3 regions of the Pantoea sp. RCC30.1 genome follow, and region 3 is predicted to be linked to each of the others. Evidence: predicted binding sites of a transcription regulator. Region 3 holds the regulator's gene; each other region holds the start of a gene.

Region 1 (7,332 bases), on a different contig from region 3:
CGACGAACTGCTGAGTCAGTATGCCAGCGGCAATTCCCGTGAGCAGCTGGCGTCACAATATGGCAAAGCCATACAGTTTTTGCAGGCGAAGAGTTATGCCGATGCGAAGCGGATTGTCACGCCGCTGCTGGCGAAACAGCCCAATAACGTCTGGTTCCTGGATATCATGTCGGACATCGATATCGGCCTGAATCAGCCACAACAGGCCATCGCCCTGCTCACCGCCGCAACCGGTGCCAAAAACAGCCCGGTGGTGCAGCTCAACCTGGCGAATGCCTACGTGGAAGCGAAGCAGTATGCCAGTGCCAGCCGTATTCTGAACCGCTATACCTGGGATAATAAAGACGATCCCAACGGCTGGGATTTACTGGCACAGGCCTCTGCGCAACAGGGACTGAATGATGAAGAGTTATCGGCGCGGGCAGAAAGTCTGGCGCTGAATGGCCAGCTTGATCAGGCGATCACCACCCTGAGCAGCGCCAGCGCACAGGTACCGCTCGGCAGCCTTAAACAGGCGCGCTACGATGCCCGTATCGATCAGCTGCGCCAGTTACAACAGCGCTTTAAGCAGTATCAGAAAGGCTAAGCACCCACGCCGCCAGCACACCGCGAATTGAGAATAAAGGAGAGTCAGAGATGGTGACGATTTATCACAACCCGCGCTGCAGCAAGAGCCGCGAGACGCTGGCGCTGCTGAACGACCGCGGCATTGAGCCGGAAGTGGTGCTCTATCTGCAGATACCGCCCGATCGCGAGACGCTGCAAATCCTGTTGCAGAAACTGGGAATGCAGAGCGCAAGAGAGTTAATGCGGACTAAAGAGGCGATCTGTATCGAACTCGCACTCAGCGACAAAAGCGAAAGTGCGCTGCTGGATGCGCTGGTGGAACATCCGGTGCTGATTGAAAGGCCGATAGTGATCAATGGCGACAGGGCGCGGATAGGACGTCCGCCAGAAGCGGTGCTCGACATTCTTTAAAGGCCGAGCGTCTCTTTAACAAACGGAATGGTGAGTTTACGCTGGGCGCTGATCGAGGCGCGATCAAGCCGATCCAGCGTATCAAACAGCGTGCGCATTTCACGATCCAGTCGCTTCAGCAGGAAGCGACCCACATCTTCCGGCAACTCAAATCCGCGTAATCCGGCACGCAGTTGCAGCGCCTGCAGTTTGTCTTCGTCAGAGAGCGGTTGCAGGCGATAGATCTGTCCCCAGTCCAGCCGCGAGGCGAGATCGGGCAGCTGAAGATTCAGCTGGCGTGGCGGACGATCGCCGGTGATAAACAGGCGCGTATTGCCGGTTTCCAGAATACGGTTATAGAGATCGAAAATCGCCATTTCCCATTCCGGCTCGCCTGCAATGCATTCGATGTTATCGATGCAGACCAGTGACAGCTGCTCCATCCCTTCCAGCACTTCCGGTACAAACCAGGTGCGTTTATCCAGCGGAACGTAACCGACTGCTTCGCTGCGCGCTGACATTTCGGCGCACGCGGCGTGCAGCAGGTGGCTCCGTCCACCGCCTTCGCGTGACCAGAAGTAGAGATAGCTGCCATGTTGTTGATTGAGAGCGCCTTTTAGTGCGGCAATCAGCGACGGGTTTTCCCCCGGCCAGAAGCTGGAGAAGGTTTCATCGTCGGGTAAATAGAGTGGCAATGACAATTGTGCCGGCGTGTTCAGAAGCACCTCAGCAAGAGAACAAGCAAAAAATCGGGGGAAGTCTAACACAGTTTTCAGAAAGAGATGAATGGGGCGTCCCTGCCCCGGATCCTCTCAGGCTCGCTGCAATCAATGCTCGCGCGTTTCCTCAGCCTCCAGCACCACTTCTTCCGGTCTGAGCCACGAGATCACACGGAAGATCAGCGCCAGTCCGACACCCACGATCGTCGCCAGCGCCATGCCTTTCAGTTCCGCCGCGCCGATATGCACCTTCGCACCGCTGACGCCGATGATCAGGATCACCGAGGTGAGGATCAGGTTCTGCGCTTTGTTGTAATCCACTTTGGATTCGATCAACACGCGGATACCGGATGCCCCAATGACGCCATACAGCAGCAGCGACACGCCGCCCATGACCGGAACCGGAATCGCCTGGATCACCGCCGCCAGTTTACCGACGCAGGAGAGCAGAATCGCCAGAATCGCCGCGCCGCCAATTACCCAGGTACTGTAAACGCGGGTAATCGCCATTACACCGATGTTTTCACCGTAGGTGGTGTTGGGCGTGGAGCCAAAGAAGCCGGAGATCACGGTCGATAAGCCGTTGGCGAACATCGAACGATGCAGGCCAGGGTCACGAATCAGATCTTTTTTCACGATGTTGGCAGTGACCACCAGATGACCGATATGCTCAGCAATGACCACCAGCGCCGCAGGCAGAATCGTCAGCATCGCCACCCACTCAAAGCGCGGCGTATAAAAAGTTGGTAGTGCAAACCACGGGGCTTTAACCACGCCACTCCAGTCAACGATGCCCATAAACGCAGAGAGCAGATAGCCCGCCACCACACCAACCAGAATCGGGATGATCGCCAGGAAGCCACGGAACAGCACGGAACCGAATACCGTTACGCCGAGCGTGACCATCGAAATCAGCACGGTTTTGCTGTCGGGCGCACTGCCTTCAGCGGGCAGCAGGCCCGCCATATTCGCAGCGACACCCGCCAGCTCCAGACCGATGACGGCGACAATGGCGCCCATCGCCGCCGGAGGGAACATCACGTCGAGCCAGCCGGTGCCCGCGCGTTTCACAATCAGCGCCACGATACAGAACAGCACGCCACACAGAATAAATCCGCCCAGCGCAACCTCATAACCCAGCGGCAACAACAGCAGCACCGGCGAGATAAAGGCAAAGCTTGAACCCAGGTAGGCGGGAATTTTGCCTTTACAGATAAAGAGATAAATCAGTGTGCCGACGCCGTTAAACAACAGCACCGTCGCCGGATTGATGTGGAACAGAATCGGAACCAGTACCGTGGCACCAAACATGGCGAACAGGTGTTGCAGGCTGAGTGGAATGGTTTGCAGTAACGGCGGTCGTTCACTGACGCCAATGGCGCGACGAGTCATCATTTATCCCCTGTGTTTTTTTATCCCCGAGGGTTCGCGCCTCTGGCACAGCAGAAGGCATGCCGGTGCCGCCTTGCGGCAGACCGAATCCGTTCGGGGAGTTTTTTGCCAAAAAAAAGCCGACTCTCTGGTCGGCTGTGCGATTTATTTGGTTCCGAAAATCTTGTCCCCGGCATCGCCGAGCCCGGGAATGATGTAACCCTTTTCATTCAATCCCTGATCCACTGACGCGGTGTAAAGCTCGACGTCAGGATGCGCTTTCTCCAGCGCGGCAATCCCTTCTGGGGCGGCAACCAGAACCAGCACTTTGATGCTGGTGCAGCCCGCTTTCTTCAGCAGGTCGATAGTCGCAATCATGGAACCTCCGGTCGCCAGCATCGGATCGACCACCAGCGCCAGGCGCTCTTCGATGTTAGAAACCAGCTTCTGGAAATAGGGAACCGGCTCCAGCGTCTCTTCATCACGGTAAACACCTACCACGCTGATACGTGCGCTGGGAACGTGCTCCAGCACCCCTTCCATCATGCCCAGGCCGGCACGCAGGATCGGGACCACCGTGATTTTTTTGCCCTTGATCTGATCGATTTCTACCGGGCCGTTCCAGCCCTCAATGGTGACGCGCTCTGTTTCCAGATCGGCGGTCGCTTCGTAGGTCAGCAGGCTGCCCACTTCAGAGGCCAGCTCGCGAAAACGCTTTGTACTGATATCATGCTCACGCATCAAGCCCAGTTTATGTTTGACCAGCGGGTGTCTGACTTCCACGATCTTCATTGGTGTTCTCCCGGAATGAGTTGAGCTAAAAAAAATCGCGGGATTATACCGCCTTTTGCGCTCTGCGCCACCTGCTCTTGCGCAAAGCCGCGGGATTTACCGGGACAAATAGAGGATTAATGAAAATCGCCCGATGCGCAATGCCGGACTCGCAAACGTTTGCCTGCACTGATAGAATTGCCGCGCTTTATTTTAAACCACCAACCGCAACTCGCGTGGGGACCTCGCAGTGACCGACAAAACCTCTCTCAGTTACAAAGACGCCGGTGTTGATATTGATGCTGGTAACGCTCTGGTTGACCGTATTAAAGGCGTAGTGAAAAAGACGCGTCGCCCGGAAGTGATGGGTGGACTGGGCGGTTTTGGTGCGCTTTGCGCGCTGCCGCAGAAATACCGTGAACCGGTGCTGGTCTCCGGCACCGATGGCGTTGGCACCAAGCTGCGTCTGGCGATGGATCTTAAACGCCACGATGCCATTGGTGTTGACCTGGTCGCGATGTGCGTTAACGACCTGGTGGTACAGGGCGCTGAGCCGCTCTTCTTCCTCGACTACTACGCCACCGGCAAACTTGATGTGGATACCGCCTCTGCGGTGATCACCGGCATCGCCGAAGGTTGTCTGCAGTCGGGTTGTGCGCTGGTAGGCGGTGAAACCGCTGAGATGCCAGGCATGTATCACGGCGAAGATTACGACGTGGCCGGTTTCTGTGTCGGCGTGGTGGAAAAGTCAGAAATTATTGATGGTAGCAAGGTGCAGGATGGCGACGTACTGATCGCCCTCGGCTCCAGCGGCCCGCACTCCAACGGCTATTCGCTGGTGCGCAAGATTCTGGAAGTCAGCAACACCGATCCGCTGGCTGAACAGCTGGAAGGCAAACCGCTGGCTGATCATCTGCTGGAACCCACCCGCATCTATGTGAAAAATATCCTCAGCCTGATCGAGCAGGTCGATGTGCACGCTATCGCACACCTGACCGGCGGCGGCTTCTGGGAGAATATTCCGCGCGTGCTGCCTGACAATACCCAGGCCGTAATCGACGAGAAGAGCTGGCAGTGGCCGGCGGTCTTCAGCTGGTTACAGCAGGCGGGCAACGTCAGCCGTTTTGAGATGTACCGTACCTTTAACTGCGGCGTCGGCATGATCATTGCCCTGAGCCCGGCAGATGCGGACAAAGCCATTGCGCTGATGCAGGCCGCAGGCGAGAAAGCCTGGAAGCTCGGCGTAATTAAAGCGTCTGAGGCCGAAGAGCGTGTGGTCATCAACGGATGAAGAAGCTGGTTGTACTGATTTCCGGCAACGGAAGTAACCTTCAGTCCATCCTTGACGCCTGTGCCAGCGGGCGGATTCACGGCAGCGTCGCTGCCGTGTTCAGTAACCGTGCCGCCGCTTATGGCCTGACGCGGGCGCAGGAGGCGGGAATTCCCGCCCACGCGCTTGCCGCCAGCGATTTCGCTGACCGCGAAGCCTTTGATCGTCAGCTCATCGCTGAAATCGAAGCATACAGTCCGGACCTGATTGTGCTGGCAGGTTATATGCGCATTCTCAGCAGCGCTTTCGTGGCGCATTTCCACAATCGTCTGCTGAATATCCACCCTTCCCTGCTGCCAAAATATCCGGGTCTGCATACGCATCGTCAGGCACTGGAAAATGGCGACAGCGAACATGGCACTTCCGTGCATTTCGTGACGGACGAACTGGATGGCGGTCCGGTGATCCTGCAGGCCAAAGTGCCGGTCTTTCCTGGCGACAGTGAAGCGGAGATTACGGAGCGGGTGCAGCACCAGGAACACGCTATCTATCCACTGGTGATCGGCTGGTTTGTCGAGGGCCGGCTGGCGATGCGTGACGGTAAAGCCTGGCTGGATGGTGAACCGCTGCCGCCGCAGGGCTATGCTAACGACTGACACGTCAGAAGAAGCGCGGGCCATCCATGGCCCGCGATGCTTTACTATGGGCATAGGCTCCCATCGCTTTAAGTTGATAAGCCTTCTGTCGAAAAACCGCTCTCTCCCCCTCCTTAACCGTAGCGTCCCGTAATGTAATCTTCGGTCCGTCGCTGTTTCGGCGCGGTGAAAATCCGGTCGGTCTCATCAAACTCCACTAACGCGCCCTGATGCATAAACGCGGTGTAATCTGACACGCGCGAGGCCTGCTGCATGTTGTGCGTCACCAGCACCAGCGTGAAATGCTGCTTCAGCGTGGTCATCAACTCTTCAATCACCAGCGTGGAGATCGGATCCAGCGCGGAGGTCGGTTCATCCAGCAACAGCACTTCCGGCTCTATCGCAATGGCGCGGGCAATAACCAGCCGCTGCTGCTGTCCGGTCGAAAGCGTCAGCGCATTCTGTGACAGCTGATCTTTGACCTCGCTCCACAGCGCGGCCGCGCGCAACGCACGCTCGCAGGCTTCATTAAGCACACGCCGATCGCGTACACCCTGCAAACGCAGCCCGTAGACCACATTTTCATAGATCGATTTTGGAAAAGGGTTGGGCCGCTGAAACACCATGCCGACCCGACGGCGCAGCGCAGAGAGATCCTGCTCAGGCCGCAGGATCGGCAGCGAACCCAGCAGCACGTCGCCCTCTACCCGGCAGTGATCAATAACGTCATTCATGCGATTAAAACAGCGCAGCAGCGTCGATTTACCACAGCCCGACGGGCCAATAAGCGCGGTAATCCTGTTTTTCGGCACCTGCAGAGAAATATCCTGCAGCGCCTGGCGCTCGCCATACCACAGCGACAGATGGTTAATGGTCAGCGCGATATCCGTGTCGGACGTCATAGTCATAGCCTGTTATTGAGTCATAAGGCGATAGCGTTCACGCAGACGGTGACGCAGGCCCATCGCCAGCAGATTGAGCGACAGAATGATCAGCACCAGCAGCAGCGCGGTGGCAAACACCAGCGGCCGGTCAGCTTCAATATTCGGACTCTGAAACGCCAGATCGTAAATCTGGAAGCCCAGATGCATAAACTTGCGATCCAGATGCAGATAAGGGAACACCGCGTCGACCGGCAGTTCCGGCACCATTTTAACGACGCCAACCAGCATCAGCGGCGCGGTTTCACCCGCGGCACGCGCCACCGCCAGGATCAGGCCGGTCAGCATGGCTGGCACCGCCATCGGCAGCACCACGTTCCACAGCGTTTCCGCCTGGGTCGCGCCCAGCGCCAGCGAGCCCTGCCGCAGGCTGTTGGGAATACGGGATAGTCCCTCTTCGGTCGCCACAATCACCACCGGCAGCGTCAGTAATGCCAGCGTCAGCGACGCCCACAGCAAACCTGGCGTACCAAAGGTGGGATTGGGCAGTGCGCTGGCGAAGAAGAGCTGGTCAATGGTGCCACCCACCAGCCAGACAAAGAAGCCCAGACCAAACACGCCATAAACGATTGAGGGGACGCCCGCCAGATTGACCACCGCGATGCGCACCAGCCTGGTCAGCGCATTGCGTCCGGCATATTCGTGCAGCCAGATGGCTGCGATAACGC
Region 2 (7,332 bases), on a different contig from region 3:
TGTGGCTAATCTCCTGAACTCGGCATCACGCGTCTGTGTTCCGCTTTTCTTTATGATCTCCGGCTACCTGTTTTTCGGCGAACGCAGCGCTCAGCCGCGCCATATGCTCCGGCTAGTGCTCTGTCTGCTGTTTTACAGCGCGGTCTCGCTGGCCTATATCACCTGGCTGACGCCGATCAGCGAAGGACGTTCGATCCTGAAGATGCTGCAGAAGCCGGTGTTCTATCATCTGTGGTTCTTCTTTGCGCTGATCGGCATCTATCTGATGTCGCCGCTGATTCAGGTGAAAACCGTGCAGGCGCGTTACGTCGCGCTGCTGGTGCTGGTGCTGGCGGTGCTCGCCAACCCCAATACGGTCAGCCAGTCGCTGGGCCCGTTTCACTTTCTGCCGGTTAATCTCTATGTCAGCGGCGACAGCATTTACTACCTGCTCTATGCGCTGCTGGGACGGGCGATTGGCACCATGGAGACCAGCCGACGCGGCCTGACGCCGCTGGCTGCCGGGCTGTTTATCGCCTGTGTGATTGGCATTACGCTGGGGACGAAAAAGGCGCTGATCGTCAACGGAGCGTTTAACGATACCTGGTATCTCTACTGCGGACCGCTAGTGTTTATCGCCGCGATCAGCCTGCTGATCGTGTTTAAAAACAGCCTGAACCAGCGCACCCTGCCAGGTTTTACGGTGATTGCACGCTATTCACTGCCGATCTACGGCTTTCATGCGCTGTTCATTCACTACCTGCGTACTCATCACTACGATGATATGTCGCGTCCGTGGCTCGACCTGCCCTGGGTGTTCGGGCTGACGCTGGGCGGCAGCCTGCTGCTGGGAATGGTGCTGAAACGCGTCGATACCCGTCACTTCGTCAGCTGATCGGTTTCGCGCTGGCGGGCGCGTCGTAGCTGGCGTGCCGATGAAAACCCCGCCGCCAGCGCCGCTTTTTCGGCAGATTCACCCTGCTGCTGACGCTGGCGCGCCACGCCAACCCGCAGCTGCTCATGATATTCCCGCACGCTGATCCCCAGATGCTGACGAAACAGCCGCGCCAGATGGCGGCTACTGACATGGGTGCGTCCGGCCAGTTCAGTCAACGTCCAGCCATGCTCTGGATGGGCAATCATCAGATCCTGCGCCCGATGAATGGCCGGATGCATGTGATTGCGATAACGCAGCCAGGGTGAAAGCTGTGGATCGTCACCGGCACGGCGGAACCAGACCACCATTTCCCGCGCCACCGCCAGCGCTGTGGGCGTATCGCAAAGCTGAGAGATCAGATGCAGTGCCAGATCGATTCCCGCCGTGATGCCCGCGCTGGTCCAGATATTTTCATGCCCGACAAACACCCGATTCTCCTGCACCTGCGCGCGCGGGGCCGCCGCTTTCAGACGGGCAATCACATCATGATGAGTGGTGCAGAGTACGTCATCCAGCATACCCGCCTGCGCCGCCAGCAGCGCACCCGAACAGACGCAGACCAGCATAAAGGTCTGCGCGCGCAGCGCGCTGTGCTGACGCATCAGCCATTCGCGTGCTTCTGCGGCCTGCGGTGTGGCATAACAGATCTGCGAGTCATAGACGCCAGGCACCACCAGCAGGCTCCCGGCGGGCAACTCTTTCGGTAAGGGTTCGATGCCACCAATGGTCATGCCGGTGGAGCAGACCACCTCCGGCTGCGGGCCGATGTAGCGCAGCGTAAAGCGATCCCCCGCCAGCTTCAGCGTCTCGGCCGGGCCGGCCAGATCAAGCGCCATGACGCCAGGCAGGGTTAAAAACCAGACGGTGTGTGTCATGCTGGCCCGCGCTACACCAGATCCCAGCCACGGGCGCGCCACAGCGCAGGCAACTGCGCCATGTCGTCGAAACGCGTCACCAGCGGATGATCCAGTTCGGGGTTGTGCGGGTCAGCACAGTAGTAGTAGACCGGAATGCCGGCAGCGATACCGGCGCGGGCACCCGCTTCGGAGTCATCCACCAGAATGCAGCGCTCAATCGGCACCTGCATCTGTTCCGCCGCGTGGTACATCAGTTCCGGATCGGGCTTCCAGTGCAGAATGTCATAACCGCTGTAGAGGTGCTCCGCAAACAGCGGCAGCATGCCGGTTAAGCCCAGCGAGTGCTGCATCTTTTTTACCGTCCCGTTTGAAACCACGCACATCGGCACCTTTATCTGTTCAACCAGCGCTTTCGCGCCTGCGATTGGCTGCAGTTGCTGATCAAACAGTCGCGCGACTTCCGTGCGGTAAGCCGTTTCTACCTCTTCCATCGGCAGCGACACCTGATGCGCGTCGCCCACGTCACGAATGATGTCGTAGAGTTTTACCCCCTTATACTTTTCAAACATCTGCTGCAGCGACAGGTCCAGGCCGTAACGGGCAAAGGTATTGACGTAGGCCTGGGTGCAGAGCAACTCACTGTCCACCAGCGTGCCATCGCAATCAAAAAAGACGCATTCTACTGACATCAGACTCTATCCTTCGATTCAGGGGTGTGCTCCACACTCTACCGTACTCAGCGCAGATTGCGAGACTGGCAATCGGTTGCGAAAAATCATTGTATTGGCCAGGTAAAATCGCCAGGATACGCGCCGATGATTTTTTCTTCTGGATGGATGGCATGAGCAAGCAAGGCGTTTTGCAGCGCATCTTCAGGCTGCAGGAACATGGCACCACGGTGCGCACCGAAGTGATCGCAGGTATCACCACTTTTCTGACGATGGTCTATATCGTCTTCGTCAATCCGCAGATCCTCGGCGTCGCTGGCATGGATACCCAGGCGGTGTTTGTAACCACCTGTCTGATTGCCGCCTTCGGCAGCATTCTCATGGGACTGTTTGCCAATCTGCCAGTGGCGCTGGCGCCCGCAATGGGGCTGAACGCCTTTTTCGCCTTTGTGGTGGTCGGCGCGATGGGCTATTCGTGGCAGGTCGGTATGGGCGCGATCTTCTGGGGTGCAGTCTGCCTGCTGATCCTGACGCTGCTGCGGGTTCGCTACTGGATGATTGCCAATATCCCGCTGAGCCTGCGCGTGGGTATCACCGCCGGTATCGGCCTGTTTATCGCCATGATGGGACTGAAGAACGCCGGTATTATCGTGCCGAATCCCAATACCCTGGTGGCGGTGGGGAACCTGACCTCGCACAGCGTGCTGCTGGGCGCACTGGGCTTCTTTATTATCGCCATTCTGGCATCACGCAATATCCATGCGGCGGTGCTGATCTCGATGGTCGTCACCACGGCGATTGGCTGGATGCTGGGCGATGTGAAATTTGTCGGCCTGTTTTCTGCGCCGCCTTCCATTACTTCGGTAGTCGGGCAGGTCGATATCAAAGGTGCCTTTAACATTGGCATGGCGGGCGTGATCTTCTCCTTTATGCTGGTCAATCTGTTCGACTCCTCCGGCACGCTGATCGGCGTCACCGACAAAGCGGGACTGACCGATGAAACCGGCACCTTCCCACGGATGCAGCAGGCGCTCTATGTTGACAGCATCAGTTCGGTAAGTGGGGCGCTGGCGGGCACTTCATCCGTGACCGCCTATATCGAGAGCACCTCGGGCGTGGCGATTGGTGGCCGTACCGGCCTGATGGCGGTGGTCACCGGGCTGCTGTTCCTGCTGGTGACCTTCCTGTCACCGCTGGCGGCAATGGTGCCGTCCTACGCCGCTGCGGGCGCGCTGATTTACGTTGGCGTGTTGATGACTGCCAGCCTGTCGCGCGTACGCTGGAATGATTTGACCGAAGCCGTTCCGGCATTTGTAACCGCCGCCATGATGCCCTTCAGCTTTTCAATTACCGAAGGCATTGCGCTGGGGTTTATCGCTTATTGCGTCATGAAGCTGGGCACCGGCCGCTGGCGTGAAATCAGCCCCTGCGTGGTGATTGTTGCTCTGCTGTTTGTGCTGAAGATTGTTTTTATCGACGGGCACTAAGCGTATTGAGGGCTATTGAGGGCCGCAATCTCTGGGTTGCGGCTTTTTTATATTTCAGGATGCAGACTGCGCTCGCTGGGCAGGCTGGTCAGCCGCAGGGCATGAGGCCCGATGTTGGGCTTACCCATCTCTATTTCGCGTAATGGGTGCCACTGAAAGGCACTATCCATCTCCCACAAATGCAGACGCTGGGTCGCAGACGACAGCGCGCACGACCAGACCAGCACAAGCTCCGCGTCACACACCACCTGGATGTCGGGATAGAGTGACGATCGCAGCCGACCCGCACCGGGTAACAGGCGCAGCGAATCCAGTCCCCGATCACCTTCTCCCGTCAGCTTGAGAATGCTCTGGCGTAATGTCCAGATCTGCGTCACTGCCTCCATGGCATCCTGCTGGGCATTGATCCAGGCGATCTCGCCCGAGGTTAATCCCTGAATCAGTTGCTCCTGAGTCTGGCGACTCCGAGCATGCACAATCTCCATATCCAGACCGGCACGTCCACCCTCTTCGGCCAGCAGCACACCCACCGTATTACCCGCATAAGCGATACTAAAGTCGGGCAGATCGCTGTCAGCAAATACGGGACGTCCGTTGCTCTGGATAATCAGGCGCGGCAGCTCATTAATGCCATAAACCCGCAGCATCAGCTGTGCCAGCAGGGTACGCGCGGCAAGAAATCGCCCACGGCGTTTGTCAGCAAACTGCTGTGCCGTGTCGGAGATAGCCTGGGGAATGCGTAAATCATTAGCCGGGAAGCCGGGATCGCCCGTCCAGCGTACAAAATGACCAGCCATCTGTCGCTCCGTGAAAATGGTCAGATAATCATCAGAAGCATTGTAGGAATTTTCTTATCGGAATGCACCTGGCAACGCACAGATTAGGTTAAATTCGGAATAGGATGAGCGGAGTAGCGCAGATTGGCGGGATCGATCTTAGATACGCGTCGCGAACCGAATCGCGACGCGGGTAGCATCAGGCGAAGCGGCTCGCCTGCTCAAAGCTCAGGCGCGGCAGGCGCGGATGCAGTTTTGATGCCTCACCGTAGCCGAGGTTAATCAGCAGGTTAACCTGATACTGACCGTCGGGGAAAAAGGCATCATTGACTTTGGCCGGATCAAAACCGGACATCGGACCGGCATCCAGACCCAGCGAACGGGCCGCCAGGATCAGATAACCCGCCTGCAGGCTGCTGTTACGGAAAGCGGTCTCTTTTGCCGCTTCCGGGCTGCCGGTAAACCAGCTGCGTGCATCCGCATGCGGGAACAGCGCGGGCAACTGCTCATAGAACTCGCGGTCCCAGGCCACAATCACCGTGACCGGCGCGCTCATGGTTTTGTCCAGATTGCCGGAAGAGAGTGCCGGTTTCAGCTTCTCTTTGCCTTCCGCCGAGGTCACGAAAACAAATCGCGCAGGCGAGCAGTTCGCCGAGGTCGGGCCCAGTGCCGTTAAGGCATAGAGCTGTTCCAGCAGGGCGTTATCGACGGACTTAGCCTGCCAGTAACTGTGAGTGCGGGCGTCATTAAACAGCGTATCCAGTGCGGCAGTCTCAAGCGGTGTACTCATGCAACTCTCCTGTTTCAGGCGAAAAAGTTCGCCCAAGGGTGTTCACGTAATGGGTTTGCGTCCGGCCCGATGTGGCGGGATGAGGGGGGATTCACTCACCGCAATTCATAGCCTCAGGTCAGATCGGCGCTTCAACCGTTATACGTCAAAGCGGTGCCGCCGCAAAATAACATATCAGCAAGAATCAACGCGGAGGCGGGTATAACAGAGGAGGCAGCGTGGCGGGAATTCAGGCCTGACAGCGCGATGCCGTCAGGCCTGCACGGTTATTTACCGATACAGAAGCTGGAGAAGATACGACCCAGCAGATCGTCAGAGGTGAACTCGCCGGTGATCTCGCTTAACGCCTGCTGAGCGACTCGCAGCTCTTCTGCCAGTAACTCACCGGCGCGGGCACCGAGCAGCTGCGCTTTACCCTGCTGTAAGTGTGTGGCCGCCAGCTCCAGTGCCTGCAGATGGCGGCGGCGTGCCAGGAAGCCACCTTCCATGTTGCCAGCGAATCCCATGCTCTGCTTCAGGTGATCCCGCAGCTCATCGACGCCTTCGCTGGTACGTGCCGACAGGCGAATCAGTGAGTGACCATTTACTTCTGTCAGGCCGGGAGACTCACCGGTGACGTCGGCCTTGTTGCGTACCACGGTAATCGGCAGTTCCGGCGGCAGACGGGAGACAAAATCGGGCCAGATAGCCGCCGCTTCGGTGGCATCAGTGGTGGTGCCGTCTACCATAAACAGCACGCGGTCAGCCTGTTCGATCTCCTGCCAGGCGCGCTCAATCCCGATGCGTTCGACTTCGTCGCTGGCCTCACGCAGACCGGCGGTGTCGATGATATGCAGCGGCATGCCATCTATATGAATATGCTCACGCAGTACGTCACGGGTGGTGCCCGCAATGTCTGTGACGATGGCGGCATCACGGCCCGCCAGCGCATTCAACAGGCTCGATTTGCCCGCATTAGGCCGGCCCGCAATCACCACTTTCATCCCTTCACGCAGCAGGCTGCCCTGACGCGCTTCGGCACGAACCGCATCCAGGTCCCCGATCACCGTATTCAGCTGCGCTTCGATTCTGCCGTCAGAGAGGAAATCGATCTCCTCATCCGGGAAGTCGATAGCGGCTTCGACATAGATCCGCAGGTGAGTAAGTGCTTCCACAAGATGAGTGATGCGGGTTGAGAAAGCGCCCTGCAGCGAATTCACTGCTGAACGTGCCGCCTGCTCCGAGCTGGCATCAATCAGGTCGGCAATCGCTTCGGCCTGCGTCAGATCGAGCTTGTCGTTCAGAAACGCACGTTCAGAAAACTCACCCGGCTGCGCGATACGCACGCCCGGCAGCATCACGATGCGCTTCAGCAGCAGATCGAGGATGACCGGGCCGCCGTGGCCCTGCAGCTCCAGCACATCTTCGCCGGTAAAGGAGTTGGGGCCAGGAAACCACAGCGCAATCCCCTGATCCAGCACGCTGCCGTCGCTATCGGTGAACGGCAGATAATCGGCATAACGCGGCTTAGGCAGTTTACCCAGCAGCTGGCGGGCGACCTCTGCCGCCTGCGCGCCAGAGACGCGCAGAATGCCTACGCCGCCGCGTCCGGGTGGCGTCGCCTGGGCAACAATGGTATCGCTGTGGCTCATAAATTTTCTCTCGCTACAAAAAACACAGGCGGTCGCTTTGACCGCCTGAGAATAGACTATTTTAAGGCGGGATTGCTCCCGCTTTGGATCGCTTACGCTTTCTTCTTGTCGCGGCTATGCAGACCACGTTTTTCCAGGCCGCGATAAATCAGCTGCTGCTGGAGAATGGTGACCAGGTTGCTGACGATGTAGTACAGCACCAGACCT
Region 3 (7,332 bases):
CGTAATCCGCCCTCAACGCCGCGACTAAACACAATCTGCCACAGCTGAATATCACGCGCCCGGAAGGCACCAGCGCAGGCATTCAGATAATAGGAGAACATCCGTTTAAAGCGTTCGCCATATTTATCAGCCAGCTCTGGCCAGGCCTGCAAAAAGCGTTCATGCCAGGCCATCAGTGTTTTGTCGTAATCGGCACCAAAGTTATGCCAGTCTTCCAGAATAAAGTGGGGCTCGCTGGCATCCGCCACATGACGCACTGAAGGCAGACAGCCGTTGGGGAAGATATATTTATCGATCCAGGGATCGACACTCATATCGGTCTTAATCGCACCGATGGTGTGAAGCAGGAAAAGACCGTCAGGCTTTAAATTACGATCGACCACATCAAAATAGGTGGCGTAATTTTTCGGCCCGACATGCTCAAACATCCCCACCGAAACAATGCGATCAAACTGCTCATTCAGATCGCGATAATCCTGCAACAGAATCGTGACGTCTAACCCGCTACAGCGCTGCTGCGCCAGTTTCTGTTGTTCAGCGGAAATCGTCACGCCATGCACTTTGACGCCGTAATGACGTGCGGCAAATTCCGCAAGGCCGCCCCAGCCACAGCCAATATCCAGCAGCGACATCCCGGGTTCCAGCGCTAATTTACGGCAGATCATATCCAGCTTGGCTTCCTGCGCTGCTGGCAGCGTCGTAGCCTCTTTCCAGTAGCCACAGGAGTATTGCATGTATGGATCGAGCATCAGTGAAAAGAGATCGTTGCCCAGGTCGTAATGCTCTTTACCGACAATCCACGCCCGTTTTTTTGACTGCAGATTGGTTAAGCGGGCGGCGGCAATGCGCAGCGTGTCTTTAAAGTGATGAGGCAGCTGCTGATCGAGTTTGTGTTTAAGTACCTGGTGGAAGAAAATATCCAGCCGGTCACACTCCCACCATCCATCCATGTAGCTCTCACCGAGCCCAAGAGAGCCCTCCTGCAGAACACGTTTAAAAAAACCAGGATGATTAATATGAATATCCCAGGAACGTGAACCATTAATTTCGATATCCGCTTTTTCCAGCAGTTCATGAACGATGCGATACCAATGGTTCTCTTCAGGGCTCACTGCTTCTGCATAAGATGAACTCATAGATTTTCCACCACCTGTCCAATCTGAACCTGAACAAAGAGTAGTCAATTTATTCAGGCATTGAGAAACGATGCGGATGGCTCCGCAAACCGGTTATTGTGTGATACAGAGGACTGGAACAGCCTGCAGCAGGTCGGGTAAGATGAGAATAACGCGCGCGAATACCGTCCCGGCAGCAGGGTGCCAATCAGATTATTACGTTATTATATTGTTGATTTATTACAGGTTTGTTGACCCGGATGAGTATATGCTCACGCGGGTCAATATTCAATAACTTATTGTTAGGGCGCTAAGTAAGAAGTCAGGGTATCAATGATTATCCTGGCAGGCAGGTTGCGCAGAGGCAACAACAGTTTGTGCGTTTGCGGCACGCTGCATGGCGTAACCGATCAACGCGAGCACAATGGTCACCGCCATCATCAGCGTGGTTGTAAACAGCGCCTGGGTTAATCCAGCTGATACCGCCAGGCTGGCGGCGAAGCAGAGTCCTAACTGCAGGGTGTTCTGCAAAGCAGCAGCTTTACCAGTGGCATCCGGGAAGGGCATCAGTGCACTGGAAACCACAATCGGATAGATCGCCCCGTTAGCCAGCGCCATCCCGCAGAACGGAACCATCAGGCTCACCAGCGTGCTGTTGCCTGCAAGCGCAACAGCAAACAGCGACAGAATGCTTAGGCTGTAGACGCCCAGCATCCAGGGCAGCAACTGTGCACCGTTAAAGCGGTTGAGCAGAGCGCGACAGCCGAATCCACCTATTAAAAAGGCGAGGGTCTGGGGCACATAACTCAGGCCGATATCGGCGGGTGAGAGACCCAGATCCGCCAGAATAAACGGCGAGCCAGTCAGCCAGGCAAAGAAGCTGGCAGAACAGGCAGAGTAGATCAGCACGTTGCCGCTGTAGACCCGCGATTTCAGCAGCGTGAAGAAGCCCGGCTGCGCCTTTTTTTCACTTGCGGCTTTGCGAACGGTGGGCAGACGCAGCGTGGTCAGTATCAGCGCCATCGCAATCAGGGTCAGCACCAGGAAAATCGAACGCCAGTGGAAGTGGCCGATCAGCCAGGCACCCAGCAACGGCGCCAGCGCGGGAGAGAGCGCAACCAGCGGCATAATGGTGGCGAAGACTTTGTTGGCGCGCGCGGCAGGGTAGCGATCCACCACTAATGCCTGCCAGCTCACGGCCGCAGCACAGACGCCAATCGCCTGCACGAAGCGCAGCGCCAGCATCAGATAGATATTATTCACCCACAGCATGCCCGCACAGCCGATGCCAAACATGGCCAGTCCGGCCAGCAGCACAGGTTTGCGACCAATGCGATCGGAGAGCGGTCCCCAGAATAGCTGACCCAGGGCGAAGCCTCCCAGAAAGAGACTCATACTGGCGCTGATCAGGCCGGGTGAGGTATTAAAGGTTTGCTGCATCGCCCCGAAGGCGGGCAGGTACATATCTGTGGCTAAAAAGCCGAGCATGCTCAGCAGGGCAAGGTAAGGCATAAATCCTTTATTCGACAACATCTCATTCTCATTTTTGCAGGATAAACGCGGCAGAGTGTAAAAGGTGCGTTTGCTGCTGTGAAACGGTAATATTTGCCGATTGCTGTTAAAATTTTTGAAGGCAGATTATGTGGTCAGAATATGCATTAGAAGTGGTTGACGCGGTCGCCCGTGGGGGCAGCTTCAGCGCTGCCGCGCAGGAGTTACATCGGGTGCCTTCTGCCATCAGCTACACGGTGCGCCAGCTGGAGAACTGGCTGGCGGTGCCGCTATTTGAGCGTCAGCATCGTGAAGTGGTCCTCACCCCGGCAGGCGAGCATTTTGTCAGGGAAGGGCGCAGCGTCATCAAAAAAATGCTTGCCACCCGGCGACAGTGTCAGCAGCTTGCCAACGGCTGGCGCGGGCAGCTCAGCATTGCCGTTGACCGTATTGCAAAGCCTCAGCGCACCCGGCAACTGGTTAAAGATTTCTATCGCCACTTCCCCGATATGGAGCTCATCATCAGCTATGAAGTCTTTAACGGCGTCTGGGATGCGCTGGCCGATGGCCGGGTGGAGGTCGCGATTGGTGCCACGCAGGCAATCCCGGTGGGCGGACGTTTTGCGTTTCGCGATATGGGCACTCTCAACTGGCGCTGCGTGGTCGCGCCGGATCATCCGCTGACGCAGGCGAGCCAGATCGATGATGACACGTTGCGAAGCTGGCCATCACTGGTGCTGGAAGATACCTCGCGTGCGCTGCCACGCCGTATGACATGGACGCTGGATAACCAGCGCAGGCTGGTGGTGCCGGAATGGCAGACCGGGCTGGAGTGCGTACAGGCGGGATTGTGTGTGGCGATGGTGCCGGGTCATCTTGCCAGGCCACTGCTGGACAGCGGCCAGCTGGTTGAACTGACACTGCCGGTGGCGTTCCCGGACAGCCCCTGCTGCGTCAGCTGGGCTGAAGATCGCGCATCACCGGCAACAGGCTGGTTGCTCAGCTATCTGGGTGATGCGCAAACACTTAATCAGGAGTGGTTAAGCGAAGATTAACGGCGATAGTCGCGGAATGGACCATCGGCCACGGAACGGCGTTCAATCAGCGTAGGGTGGACTTCAATCGTTTGTGACACTTCACGCTTACTGGTGATGCGGTCCAGCAGCATATCCAGCGCTTTTTCACCCAACTGGGCTTTAGGCTGATGCACGGTCGTCAGGGCCGGTGCGAAATAGCGGGCGTTGCGCACATTGTCATAACCGATCACCGAAATATCCTGCGGGACGCGCAGGCCCATCTCGTCGGCGGCGCAAATCGCGCCCATCGCCATGATGTCACCGCCGCAGAACACCGCCGTTGGACGCTGTTTCTGCGACAGGATCTGCTGCATCGCCTGATAGCCTGACTCCGGCTCGAAGTCACCCTGCACAATCCACTCGGCACGCGGTTGAATACCCGCTTCTTCCATCGCCTTCAGGAAACCGGCGTGGCGTCCTCCACCAGTGTTGCGTTCCATCTGACCGGGGATAGCACCAATATCACGGTGTCCGCGTTCAATCAGATAGCGTCCAGCCAGATAGCCGCCCTGGAAAGCATTATCGAGCACCGTGTCGGTGAAGTCGGCGCGCGACTCGCCCCAGTCCATCACCACCATTGGGATATTACGGTTCTCTTCCAGCATCTGCAGCAGATCGTCCGGATATTCAGAGCACATCACCAGCAGACCATCGACGCGTTTCTGCGCCATCATGCTGAGGTAGGCGCGCTGCTTTTGCAGGTCGTTATGCGCATTACCCAGAATCAGCGTATAGCCTTTGTCAAAACAGTGATTTTCAACCGCTTCAATAATTTCAGCAAAATAGGGCGCTTCGCTGGAGGTGGCAAGCAGGCCCAGCGTCCTGGTGTGGTTCACTTTCAGGCTGCGCGCGACGGCGCTCGGCGAGTAGTGAAGTTCTTTTATCGCCTGCCAGACCGCGTTGCGTGTCTCTTCAGCGACAAAGCGGGTTTTATTGATGACGTGCGAAACGGTGGTCGTTGAGACGCCGGCGCGTTTCGCCACATCTTTAATTGTTGCCATGAAAATCGGACTCCAGTGCTTATCTAACTCTATGATAAGCGTAGTGTTAAACGTTTGCGTCTGCTCAGGGTTTTTTCCGCAAAAATGCAGCTTTTCTTGCCCGTAAACAGGCCGCTGGCGGAGAATAAATGCCTTAAAAGATGCGCAAACGGAATCAGAGTTGCGCGCGTTGCGCAACAGAGGCGGGATTCTAACAAGGCTGGACGGATAAAACGAGATTTTTACCGGGCTGTGTGGGAAAATGCCATATCCCTACAAATTGTGTGACTAAGGAGCAAACAATGAGTACCGATCTTAAACTGGCGTTAATGACCACCGCAGGCTGTCTGCTGATGATTGTGGCCTTTAGTTTTACTGCCATTCTGCACTAATAAAAAAGCCGGGATTATCCCGGCTTTTTCTGACTGTTCTGCTGCTCAGCGTATAGTTTTTGGCGTCATCACCCGACGGGCGCCAATGTAGTGGCGCTGCCAGTAATCTTCTCCTAATGCGCTGATCTGAATATCTTTACCGGTACGTGGCGATTGAATAAACTTGCCATCGCCCAGGTAAACGCCGACGTGGTCCGCAGTACCGCGACCGTTAATGCGGAAGAAGACCAGATCGCCTTTCTCCAGCGACTCGCGTTTAATTGGCGCTGCGTCACGCAGGTGATACATCTCGTTAGCGGTACGCGGGATCTTAAACTTCACCAGATCTTTATAGGCGTACCAGACCAGACCGCTGCAATCGAAACCAGTATGGGGTGACGTGCCGCCCCACTGATAAGGTTTACCCAACTGGCCCATCAGCTTGGTCATCGCGGTTTCACGTGCCTTCTGATAGCGCTGACGGTGGGATTTGCTCATTTTAATTGTGCCAGGTTCGCTGGTGGTGACCTCAGCGGTTTTTAGCTGGCGCTGATGACCATAGCGTTTCTTCTCTTTATTTTTTTCTTTGCTTTTGCTGATACGGGCGGTTTTAAGCGAGGTCTTCTTAGCAGGCGTCTGTTTCGCAGTGAGTTCGACTTTTTTCTGTTTTTTAGTTTTGAGTTTTTGAACAGGGCTGAGGCGAGTCTTTTTCGTCACCGTTTTTACCTGGCGACGTTTGCGGCGCTCATCGTCGCGCGCACTCTTTTTTTCTGCTTTATGCGTACTGACGTTCACCGGCGCGTGCGGTGAAGCAGCAGCGACGTTGAAAAACAGTTGCGCAAAGGCCAGCATCAAAAGCGTAATGATTAAACGCATAGTCCGTTGATTAGTTAAGTTGTCAGGGCCACTACGCACCGCGACAAAGTTGAGATTAATCTGATCCAGGATCAGCGCCCAGGCCATTCTAGTCCAGTTCTTTTAAAAACTGTAATGCCTTTTAATATTAATCTTTGCAACCCACGTAATCGCGCTGAAAATGAACATTTTCAGCGTCTTATATCAACGAAATTATTACGAATTATTAAACTGTTACCAGCTGTTAATAATCAGGGATTCAGGCGTCACGAAGCTGAACTTAACAATGATGGCGATTTAATCGGGCAGCGGTCAAAATCTCGTTTTCAGTCACGCTGCGAAGTCGCTACAATAAACAAACACGAAGTGACGAATTAAGGAAGGCAATTATGAGTACTGTAGAAAAAATTCAGCGCCAGATCGCAGAAAACCCGATCCTGCTGTACATGAAAGGTTCCCCGAAACTGCCTAGCTGCGGTTTCTCTGCACAGGCGGTACAGGCGCTGTCAGCCTGTGGTGAGCGTTTTGCTTACGTGGATATTCTGCAGAACCCGGACATTCGTGCCGAGATGCCGAAATTCGCTAACTGGCCAACCTTCCCGCAGTTGTGGGTTGATGGCGAGCTGGTCGGTGGCTGCGACATCATCGTCGAGATGTTACAACGAGGTGAACTGCAGACGCTGATCAAAGAGACTGCAGAGAAGTTTAAAGAAGCAGAATAAAAAAAGGCCGACATCACGTCGGCCTTTTTCATTGCGGCATCCCTTATGCGGATGTCGTGGCTTCTGCATCACCTTCCGCGAAGGGCAGTGGCCAGCCACCTAACCGTTTCCAGCGGTTCACCAGCTCGCAGAACAGCGTTGCCGTCTGCTGAGTGTCATAGAGCGCCGAATGCGCCTGCGTACTGTCAAACTCCATTCCCGCCGCAATACAGGCTTTCGCCAGAACCGTCTGACCCAGCACCAGTCCACTCAGCGCTGCGGTGTCAAAGGTGGCAAACGGGTGAAATGGATTGCGCTTCAGGCTGGCACGTTCCGCCGCCGCTGACATAAAGTTCAGGTCGAACGTGGCATTGTGCGCCACCATAATGGCGCGATTGCAGCCGCTGTCTTTAATGCCCTTGCGCACCATTTTGAAAATGGCGTGCAGCGCTTCATATTCACTGACTGCGCCGCGCAGCGGATTACTCGGATCGATACCGGTAAAGGCCAGCGCTTCCGGATGCAGCAGCGAGCCGACAAAAGGTTCGACGTTGAAGTGCAGCGTCTGGTCGATCTGAATCCATCCCTCTTCATCCATTTTCAGCGTGATAGCGGCAATCTCCAGTAACGCATCGGTTTGGGCGTTGAAACCTGCGGTTTCAACGTCGATCACCACCGGATAGAAGCCACGGAAACGTTGATTGAGTGCATTAGGGGAATTCGATTCAGACATCAGGATCTCG

The links. Region 3 encodes PurR, which represses purine synthesis genes. Its sites were predicted from a motif close to CANGCAAACGTTTGCNTG; they were not measured.
Region 1: the regulator PurR is predicted to act here: its motif matches at 3,988-4,005, upstream of purM (phosphoribosylformylglycinamidine cyclo-ligase).
Region 2: the regulator PurR is predicted to act here: its motif matches at 2,528-2,545, upstream of AC2LB6_RS04790 (NCS2 family permease).

Annotation. Positions count from the first base shown of each region.
Region 1 covers NZ_JBXUHX010000008.1:143,365-150,696, reverse strand. Annotated here, with positions in the region: gene bepA (beta-barrel assembly-enhancing protease) at 1-586, shown strand, start outside; gene arsC (arsenate reductase (glutaredoxin)) at 637-978, shown strand; gene hda (DnaA inactivator Hda) at 975-1,676, opposite strand; gene uraA (uracil permease) at 1,785-3,068, opposite strand; gene upp (uracil phosphoribosyltransferase) at 3,213-3,839, opposite strand; gene purM (phosphoribosylformylglycinamidine cyclo-ligase) at 4,069-5,109, shown strand; gene purN (phosphoribosylglycinamide formyltransferase) at 5,106-5,744, shown strand; gene pstB (phosphate ABC transporter ATP-binding protein PstB) at 5,858-6,625, opposite strand; gene pstA (phosphate ABC transporter permease PstA) at 6,638-7,332, opposite strand, start outside.
Region 2 covers NZ_JBXUHX010000003.1:159,275-166,606, forward strand. Annotated here, with positions in the region: gene AC2LB6_RS04775 (acyltransferase) at 1-874, shown strand, start outside; gene AC2LB6_RS04780 (GlxA family transcriptional regulator) at 859-1,791, opposite strand; gene yieH (6-phosphogluconate phosphatase) at 1,803-2,462, opposite strand; gene AC2LB6_RS04790 (NCS2 family permease) at 2,615-3,928, shown strand; gene AC2LB6_RS04795 (4'-phosphopantetheinyl transferase family protein) at 3,976-4,725, opposite strand; gene AC2LB6_RS04800 (malonic semialdehyde reductase) at 4,904-5,494, opposite strand; gene mnmE (tRNA uridine-5-carboxymethylaminomethyl(34) synthesis GTPase MnmE) at 5,761-7,125, opposite strand; gene yidC (membrane protein insertase YidC) at 7,218-7,332, opposite strand, start outside.
Region 3 covers NZ_JBXUHX010000017.1:43,611-50,942, forward strand. Annotated here, with positions in the region: gene cfa (cyclopropane fatty acyl phospholipid synthase) at 1-1,136, opposite strand, end outside; gene punC (purine nucleoside transporter PunC) at 1,446-2,648, opposite strand; gene punR (DNA-binding transcriptional activator PunR) at 2,756-3,661, shown strand; gene purR (HTH-type transcriptional repressor PurR) at 3,658-4,683, opposite strand; gene cydH (cytochrome bd-I oxidase subunit CydH) at 4,965-5,054, shown strand; gene AC2LB6_RS15720 (C40 family peptidase) at 5,100-5,909, opposite strand; gene AC2LB6_RS15725 (Grx4 family monothiol glutaredoxin) at 6,275-6,610, shown strand; gene rnt (ribonuclease T) at 6,654-7,322, opposite strand.